4 regions of the Bradyrhizobium sp. WYCCWR 12699 genome follow, and region 1 is predicted to be linked to each of the others. Evidence: predicted binding sites of a transcription regulator. Region 1 holds the regulator's gene; each other region holds the start of a gene.
The links. The regulator PhoB, encoded in region 1, activates phosphate uptake and scavenging genes when phosphate is short. The targets are predictions, from matches to a motif close to TGTCATNNANCTGTCAT.
Positions count from the first base shown of each region.

Region 2: RPS27_RS24230 (YbhN family protein) is a predicted target of PhoB. The motif match lies at 1,131-1,147, and genes of this name have one in related genera.
Region 3: phnF (phosphonate metabolism transcriptional regulator PhnF) is a predicted target of PhoB. The motif match lies at 1,182-1,198, and genes of this name have one in related genera.
Region 4: RPS27_RS24070 (UDP-2,3-diacylglucosamine diphosphatase) is a predicted target of PhoB. The motif match lies at 1,433-1,449, and genes of this name have one in related genera.

Region 1 is NZ_JAVTJN010000030.1:277,179-279,375, forward strand. Features, by position in the region: gene RPS27_RS12160 (GcrA family cell cycle regulator) at 444-956, shown strand; gene phoB (phosphate regulon transcriptional regulator PhoB) at 1,029-1,736, opposite strand; gene phoU (phosphate signaling complex protein PhoU) at 1,774-2,197, opposite strand, start outside.
Region 2 is NZ_JAVTJN010000034.1:158,507-160,703, reverse strand. Features, by position in the region: gene RPS27_RS24240 (MFS transporter) at 1-246, opposite strand, end outside; gene RPS27_RS24235 (ferritin-like domain-containing protein) at 385-891, opposite strand; gene RPS27_RS24230 (YbhN family protein) at 1,318-2,197, shown strand, end outside.
Region 3 is NZ_JAVTJN010000030.1:19,256-21,452, forward strand. Features, by position in the region: gene RPS27_RS10800 (carbon-phosphorus lyase complex subunit PhnI) at 1-31, opposite strand, end outside; gene phnH (phosphonate C-P lyase system protein PhnH) at 35-643, opposite strand; gene phnG (phosphonate C-P lyase system protein PhnG) at 648-1,112, opposite strand; gene phnF (phosphonate metabolism transcriptional regulator PhnF) at 1,233-1,964, shown strand; gene phnE (phosphonate ABC transporter, permease protein PhnE) at 2,137-2,197, opposite strand, start outside.
Region 4 is NZ_JAVTJN010000034.1:116,848-119,044, reverse strand. Features, by position in the region: gene RPS27_RS24075 (glycosyltransferase family 1 protein) at 1-583, opposite strand, end outside; gene RPS27_RS24070 (UDP-2,3-diacylglucosamine diphosphatase) at 597-1,409, opposite strand; gene thiD (bifunctional hydroxymethylpyrimidine kinase/phosphomethylpyrimidine kinase) at 1,754-2,197, opposite strand, start outside.

The sequences.
Region 1 (2,197 bases):
GTTGCGGACGGTGTGAGGCGTGCATTGCGCAACGCACCATTGACCGGCCCGGAAAACGAAACGTGCCGCCTTTTAAGGGCGGCACGCGGGACTATCTTAGGCCTGGTGAAACGGGTGTCAATGCCGCCCGAAAGCCTCGGGAAACGCAGATTCCGTAGTCTTGCGGTGGCGATTTTGCGGGTTTTACACCACGGAACATGTGGAAGCGAGTCGGCGGACTCTTGCGCGTGAGTCACGCCATATTGTAGCGTTTGGGCTGTCAGATACGACATCTCGTGCAGCAGTTCTGATCCCAAGAGTCCTCATGTACCGGCGTAAACGTTCGGGCGCGAGTAGCGCGCCCGGCGAGCCTTAAGGGATTCTGACGGCACGGGTTTTTGAGGCTTAGGCATTCGCCGCACGGACCGCCAGGATGGCAGAAGTGCAGCGAGGGAAAGGGTGCAATGACGGTTTTGACCTGGTCCGACGATCGCGTCGAGCAGCTGAAAAAGCTCTGGGAGGCCGGATTGTCGGCCAGCCAGATCGCAGCAGAGCTCGGCAATGTGACCCGCAATGCCGTGATCGGCAAAGTGCACAGGCTCGGCCTGTCCGGCCGCGCCAAGAGCCCTTCGTCGGCCGCGCCGCGGCCGCGCAAGGCACGCCCGGCGCAGCACATGATGCGGGTGACCCGCCCCATTGCGCGCGGCAACACCGCACTGGCGCAGGCCTTCGAGGTCGAAGTCGAGGCCGAACCGGTCACCTACGACAACGTGGTGCCGATGAGCCAGCGGCTGTCGCTGCTCGAGCTCAACGAGGCGACCTGCCACTGGCCGGTCGGCGATCCCTCGAGCCCGGATTTCTTCTTCTGCGGCGGCAAGGCGCTGTCCGGCCTGCCCTACTGCGCCCAGCATTCGCGCGTGGCGTATCAGCCGGCAGCGGATCGCCGGCGCGCACCGGCGAAGCCGGGCCCGCGGTAAACACGGTCTCAGGCATCGAGACGAAAAAGCGCGCCAGCTGGCGCGCTTTTTGTTGGATTACGGAAGCAGGTCCTACGTCTGCTCCGCCTTCGCAAAGCGATCATCCAGCGCATAGCCGGCGCCGCGGACGGTGCGGATCGGGTCCTGCTCGCGGCCGAGATTGAGCAGCTTGCGCAGGCGACCGATATGGACGTCGACGGTACGCTCGTCGATGTAGATGTCGCGGCCCCAGACGCTGTCGAGCAGCTGCTCGCGCGAGAACACGCGGCCGGGATGCTCCAGGAAGAACTCCAGAAGCCGATATTCGGTCGGGCCGAGATCGATCGGGCGGCCCGAGCGCGCCACGCGGCGCTTGTCGCGATCCAGCTCGATGTCGCCATAGGCCAGCACGGTCGCGAGCCGCTCGGGACTGGCGCGCCTGAGCAGGCCCTTCACGCGCGCCAAGAGCTCCGGCACCGAGAACGGCTTGACGATGTAGTCGTCGGCGCCGGTCGCAAGGCCGCGCACCCGCTCGCTCTCCTCGCCGCGCGCGGTGAGCATGATGATCGGCAGTTGCTTGGTCTCGGGCCGGGTGCGCAGGCGCCGGCACAGCTCGATGCCCGAGAGGCCCGGCAGCATCCAGTCGAGCACGATCAGATCGGGAATGTGCTCTTTGAGGCGGGTGTCGGCGTCGTCGCCGCGCATCACCGTCTCGACGTCATAGCCGTCGCCTTCGAGGTTGTAACGCAGAAGCTCGGTGAGAGCTTCCTCGTCCTCAACCACCATAATGCGTGCGCCCATGGTGTCGTCGCTCCTTAGGTCTTCGGATATCAAGTCTTCAGGTATTCGGGACCGTCGTGGCGAAAGTCGTCATGTCGCCCTTCGGCCGCTTGTCGGTGATCGCCTGGCCCTCGATCATGTAGAACACGGTCTCGGCGATGTTGGTGGCGTGGTCGCCGATCCGCTCGATGTTCTTGGCGCAGAACATCAGATGGATGCAGAACGAGATGTTGCGCGGATCCTCCATCATGTAGGTGAGGAGCTCGCGGAACAGCGAGGTGCAGATCGCGTCGACTTCCTCGTCGCCCTTCCACACGGCCATCGCCGCCGGCAGATCATGCGCGGCATAGGCATCCAGCACCGACTTGACCTGCTGCTGCACGAGGTCGGTCATGTGCTCGAGGCCGCGGAACAGCTTGAGCGGATGGAAGTCGGTCTCCAGCGCGGCGACGCGCTTGCCCATGTTCTTGGCGAGATCGCCG
Region 2 (2,197 bases), on a different contig from region 1:
CGTCAGGATGAAGGCGGCAAACGCGATGGTGTAGGCGCTGACCACCCATTGCAGCTCGGCGACGCCGCCGCCGAGCGCCCGGCCCATCGCATCGAGTGCCGTGTTGACGATGGTGACGTCGAGCTGCACCACGCCATAGCCGAGACTCATTGCGGCCAGCGTGAGAGAAGTCGCAAGAGCCGAGCCCGCGCGTGGCGTGTCGGCCCTGCCGTCGAAGGTTTCATATTTGATCGTGTTGGCTCGCATGCTGCACCTCGATTGCAGCCCCATGCGACATGTACGCCTTTAACCCGCCGTCATGCTTCGAGAACGACCGAATAATGATGTTAAGCGTGAAAGCGCCGCGCGGACCACCGCGCGGCGCCAATCATGATTGGCCTTGCATCAGCTCGCCGCGCGCAAATTCACCTTGCTCTCGGCGAGCGTCGTCAGCTTCTTGTCGGTCGCCTTTTCCTCCTCGAGCGTCTTGGCGAGCACGCTGGCGCAATCGTTGCGACCGAGCTGCTTGGCCCAGGCGATCAGGCTGCCGTAGCGCACGATCTCGTAATGTTCGGCGGCCTGCGCCGCGTTGATCAGCGCGGCATCGAGCACCGCCTTGTCGGCGACTTCGCCGGCGGTCTCGTCGGCTTCCTCGATGATGCCGTCGATCGCCGGACAGTCGACCGCCTTCACGGGGACGCCATGCATCTTGAACACTTCCTCGAGCCGCTTGACGTGCTCCTTGGTCTCCTCGAGGTGCGTCAAAAAGCCCTGTTTCAGCTGTGGATCCGTGGCCTTGCTCGCCATCTTCGGCAGCGCCTTGGTCAATTGCTGCTCGGCGTAATAGATGTCCTGGAGCTGGTGCACGAACAGGTCATTCATGGTCTTGATGTCTTTTGTGAACAGTCCCATCGTTCCGTCCTCTTCCGGTTCTTGGAACACGAAGGCCGCGGCCTGCACGAAAAGCCGCTTATTCCGCCATGCTCGGTTGCTGATGGGGCCCAACGAGCGCCCGGCATCGACGTTCCAAAAAAGACCCGTAAGGCTTGCGCTGGAACAATGCGGCCGGCGCCGGGACCTGAAATCATAGGGCCCATACGAACGCACGAGCCGGCCGGTTTCACGACTCATATGCTTAACGCGCCTTCGATGTGAACCACGTATGACAAAGTGGCCGGTCCAGCGCAGAACCTCTTGTTGTCAAGGGCTGCACAAGCCGCTGTTTTTGCCTTAAATGAGCTGGATCATGTCGAGCGATCGATGCCTGCCTTTGGCCATGATCACACCCGACTGGCCAATGCCTGGCCCGGTCGGTCTTGCCCCCCGCCGGGAGGATGAATGCACGGACTGCTGCCCGCGCTGAAACGCGGCTTCAAGAGATGGATCGGCTGGCGACGCCTTGGCGTTGCCGCGAGCATCTTCATCATCGCTTTCGCGATCACCACGCTGGTGCGGACCCTCAAGGGCATCGATACCGGGGTCATCCTGACTGCGTTAACCGAGATCCCCCGCGGCAGCATCGGGCTGGCGGCGATCTGCGTGTTTTTCGCGTTCTGTACGCTGACCTTCTACGATTTTTTTGCACTGCGAACGATCGGCAAGAAGCACGTGCCCTATCGCATCGCGGCGCTCTCCAGCTTCACGTCCTATTCGATCGGCCACAACATCGGCGCCACCGTGTTCACCGGCGGCGCGATCCGCTTCCGGATCTATTCGGACTATGGCTTGAACGCGATCGACGTCGCCAAGATCTGCTTCTTGTCGGGCCTGACCTTCTGGCTCGGTAACATCTTCGTGCTCTCGATCGGCATGGCGATCCATCCGGATGCGGCGTCCTCGATGGATCAGCTGCCGTCGTCGATCAACCGGCTGATCGCGCTTGGCGGCCTCGCCTCGATCGGCGCCTATCTGGTCTGGCTCTGCATGGGCGAAAAGCGACGCGAGCTCGGCCAGAAGGGCTGGAAGGTGGTGCTGCCTTCCGCGCCGCTGACCCTGGTCCAGATCCTGATCGGGGTGGTCGATCTCGGCTTCTGTGCCACGGCGATGTACCTCCTGATGCCGGCCAACCCGCCGATCGACTTCATGTCGCTCGCCGTAGTGTTCATCCTGGCGACGCTGCTCGGCTTCGCCAGCCATGCGCCCGGCTCGATCGGGGTGTTCGACGCCGCCATGCTGCTGGCGCTGCCCGAATTCGGCCGCGAGCAGCTCCTGGCGACGC
Region 3 (2,197 bases), 260 kb from region 1:
CGCGTTCGCCGCCTTTGACTGCGACATACATGCTTCAGCTTCCCTTGCTCACGACGCGAATGGTGCGGGGGATCGCGACCACCGAGTCATCGGCGACCAACACCACGTCGATGCCGCGCGGAAACAACGGCGCGTTGAACCGCAGGCGTTCGAACAGGTCGAACGGCTTGATCGAGGCCTGCAACGTCGCGGCGCCGTCGATGCCGGGACCACGCAGCTCGAAGCTGCGGCCTGCGTTGAGGCTCTCGACCTGGAGGATGACCGTGGTCGAGCGATCCGGATATTCGCTGGTGCCGAGCGCGAATCGCTCGTGCGGAGGAAGCGCCGCGCCATCGCTGATCAGCGCAAAACTCGCGATGGAAGAATCCTGCACCACGGGCGCACCGGTGTGGAATTTCAGCCATTTCACGACGTCCAGTCTCTCAGCCATCCGCGCATCGAGCCAGAGCGGCGTATCGTGATCGAACAGCGTCAGCGCGATCGCGGCGGTGCCGCGCATCATCGTTTCGGGCGCCCCCGCTCCCGGCACGATGCGCTGGACAGAGCCGGGCCGCGCCATCGCGTCCATGACGGAGCGAAAGGTCGATTGCGCCGACAGCACCTTGTCGGCGAAGCCCGGCGGCAATTCCGCAATCGTGGTCATGATCTCACCCCTCACCGCGCACCATGGTGTAGAAATCAACCTTCGTCGCAGCGGTCTCGGCCGCTGCCTGCTGGCGCCTGACCATGAGCTGCTCCCGCAGCGGCGCGATCACGTCGCGCTCCACGGCGCCGCCGAAATCACGGGATTGCACCAGCGCATCGCACAGCGCGATCAGCCGCGCCTTTTGACCGTCGCGCCCGAGCGTGTAGCCGAACCCGACCTCGCCGCTCGCAAGCCGCACCGCCGCGCGCGACACCGTGGCTTCGCCGAGATTGAAGGGCGCGCCGTCACCGCCGACCCGGCCGCGCAGCATGACGAGGCCGTTTTCGGGCGCGCGCAGGTCTTGATGGGCCGGCAGGCCCAAATCGCGGAGACGGGCGGCGATCTCGCCCGCCTCCGCGTGCGCCAGCACGGCCATCGCGGCCTTGCGCTGGGCTTGCTGGTTGTTGTGCTGGGTCACCCGATCCACCGAACCTTTTGACAGAACTTGCCGCGCCGAAGTTGTCTATGATAATAGACAACTTCATACGGGAGCGCCATGACTGTTTCGTGACAAGAGCGTGATTTCTGGGCTAGGCTGACCGGCGATATGAGCATGCAAGACACCGCATCGTCCGGCGTTGCGCTGTGGCGCCTCGTTGCCGACGGCATCGAGCGCGGCATCGCCGACGGCCGCTTTGCGGCCGGCGACAAATTGCCGGGCGAGATGGAGATCGCCGAAAGCTATCGCGTGAACCGCCATACCGTGCGACGCGCACTGGCGGCCCTCGCCGAGCGCGGCCTGGTGCGCGCCGAGCGCGGCAGCGGAACCTATGTCGAAGCGCAGAAGCTCGCCTATCCCCTGCGCTCGCGCACCCGTTTCTCGGAGATCGTCGGCGCCGGCGGCCGCGAGCCGCGCGGCCAGTTGATCGAGGCCTCCGACGATGTCGCGACCCGCGAGCTGGCGCGCGAGCTGGGCCTGAAGGCCGGCGCGCCGCTGGTGCGCATCGAGGCGATCCGCCTCGCGGATCGCACGCCGATCTGTGTCTCGACCACCTGGCTCTCGGCCGAGCTGTTTCCCGGCGCGGGCGCCGTGTTCGCAGCGACGCGATCGATGACGAAGCTGCTGGCGCATTACGGCGTGCGCGACTATCGCCGCGGCGCGACCCGGATCACCGCCGGCATCGTGGACGCCACAGACGCGGCACGGCTGGATCTGGCGCTAGGACGCCCGATCCTGGTGGTGGACGCGACCGACCACGATCTCCAGGGCAAGCCGCTGATGACGAAGCACTCGCGGTTCGCGGCCGAGCGGGTGGAGTTTCTGGTGGAGAACGGGTGACGTGACCGCTTCTTCCCCTCTCCCCTTGTGGGAGAGGGTGGCTCGCCGCAGTTGCGGCGAGACGGGTGAGGGGTTCTCTCCGTGAGCGAATCTCTCGCGCCGAACTTGCGGAGACAGACCCCTCATCCGGCGCTTCGCGCCACCTTCTCCCACAAGGGGAGAAGGAAAGAACTCAGGCCACCGCCCTGCGCCCGATGATCGCAAAGCGCAGCTTGCCTGAGATGAAATCGATC
Region 4 (2,197 bases), on a different contig from region 1:
CTTCGAGATTCTTCTCCACCGCGACGCGGCCGACCGACAGGAACACCGGTGCCGGCAGGCAGAGGTCGATGGCGCGCGGATGGAACACATGGGTGTCGACGCCGCGGGGCCACAGCACGACATTGTCGAAGCCGCGCTCGGTCAGCTCGCGGGCGAGCGCCGGCGTTGCCGCCATCACGGCGCGGCTGGGGGCATGGAAACGGCGCAGCGCGCGCCAGATCAGCGAGCCCGGCACCGGCACGCGGGCGCGGACATATTCGGGAAAGCGGGTGTGGAAGCTGGTCGTGAACGGCAGCCTGCGCTGGCGGCAATAGCGGCGGACCATCAGGCCGATCGGCCCCTCCGTCGCAATGTGGATGCTATCCGGCCGCGCCTCCTCGATCAGCTTGGCAATCCGTGCCGGGCGCGGCATGGCCAGCCGCACGTCGCGATAGCTCGGCATCGCAAAGGTGCGGAACGATTGCGGCGTCAGGAACGTGAACTGGACGCCGAGCGCCTCCGCGGCGTCAGCGAGTTTGGTCAGCGTCCGAACCACACCATTGACTTGCGGGTGCCAGGCGTCGGTCGCGACCAGGATGCGCATCAGGCGGCCTCTGTCATGCAGCTCTGGCTGCAACCTGGGGAACGTCTGCCGGCTTCTGCAGATGATCCGCCCAAGTGATGATCTCGAAATGACCGTCGTCATGCTCGACGAGCGCCGTGCAGCTCTCGACCCAGTCGCCGCAATTCATGTAGCGAATGCCTCCCTCGTCGCGGATCACGGCGTAGTGGATGTGGCCGCAGATCACGCCGTCGGCATCGTGACGCCGCGCCTCGGCGGCGAGCGCCTGCTCGAACGCGCCGATATAATTCACCGCGTTCTTGACCTTCTGCTTGGCCCATTGCGACAGCGACCAATAGGGCACCTTGAACAGGCGACGGAAGAAGTTGACGAAGCGATTCATCTGGATCGCGAAATCGTAGGCCTTGTCGCCGAGATGGGCGAGCCATCGCGCGTTCTGCACCACGAGATCGAAGATGTCGCCGTGGATGACGAGGTAGCGCTTGCCGTCGGCGCCGGTGTGGACGGTGTTCTCGACCACGTCGATGCCGCCGAAATGCGTGCCGTAATAATTGCGCAGGAACTCGTCGTGATTACCGGGGATGTAGATGACCTTGGCGCCCTTGCGCGCCTTGCGCAAAAGCTTCTGGACGAGGTCGTTGTGGGATTGCGGCCAGTGCCAGCTCGATTTCAGCGCCCAGCCGTCGACGATGTCGCCGACCAGATAGATCGTGTCGGCATCGTGGTAACGCAGGAAGTCGAGCAGAAGATCGGCTTGAGAACCGCGGGCTCCGAGATGAACGTCGGAGATGAACAACGTGCGAAAGCGCCGCTCCGGGCTCTCGTCACTCACATCGTAACTTCCCATGCGCCAGCCTGTAACAATGTCCCGTGACAGGGGGATGACCGATTGAACTTTTGAGGCACCTTCAGATACGAATCACGCCTTGCCTCGCCCTCCCCGCGAATATCAGTCGCATGCGACAATCAGGCGACATGGCGCCGCAGGGGGACTGAGAGATCAGATTGCCGTTGGAAGCCCCTAGTTGAGTGCGCTCCCACCCCGCTTGCGGGAGAGGGTGTTTCCCCAGTGGGATTTCCCAAGAGGAGGGAGCTCTCACCCGCGCCGGAGCCTGTCATCGGGGCGCGCCTTCGGCGCGACCCGTTGGGCGCGACCTCTCCCGCAACTGGGAGAGGTTCAGCAAGCCCGCCTCAGTAGAATCCGTGGAAATGATGGACCGGCCCGTGGCCGTGGCCGACGCTGAAGCGGTCGGCGGCGGCGATCGCGGCGCTGATCCAGGTCTTGGCGTTGCGGACGGCGGTTTCCAGATCCTCGCCCTTGGCAAGCCCCGCCGCGACCGCCGAGGATAGCGAGCAGCCGGTGCCATGGGTGTTGCGGGTGGCGACGCGCGGTGCGGCGAGCGCGATCGTTGCTTCGCCCCTGACGAGATAGTCGATGCTCTCGGCGCCCTCGCCGTGCCCGCCCTTGATCAGGACCGCACGGCAGCCGAGCGCCAGCAGGCGCCGTCCCTGGCTTTCGATCTCCGCTTCGCTTGCCGCGACCGGCTCGTCGAGCAGGGCCGCGGCTTCCGGCAGGTTTGGCGTGATCACCGACGCCAACGGCATCAGTTTCGTGCGCAGCGCATCGACGGCTTC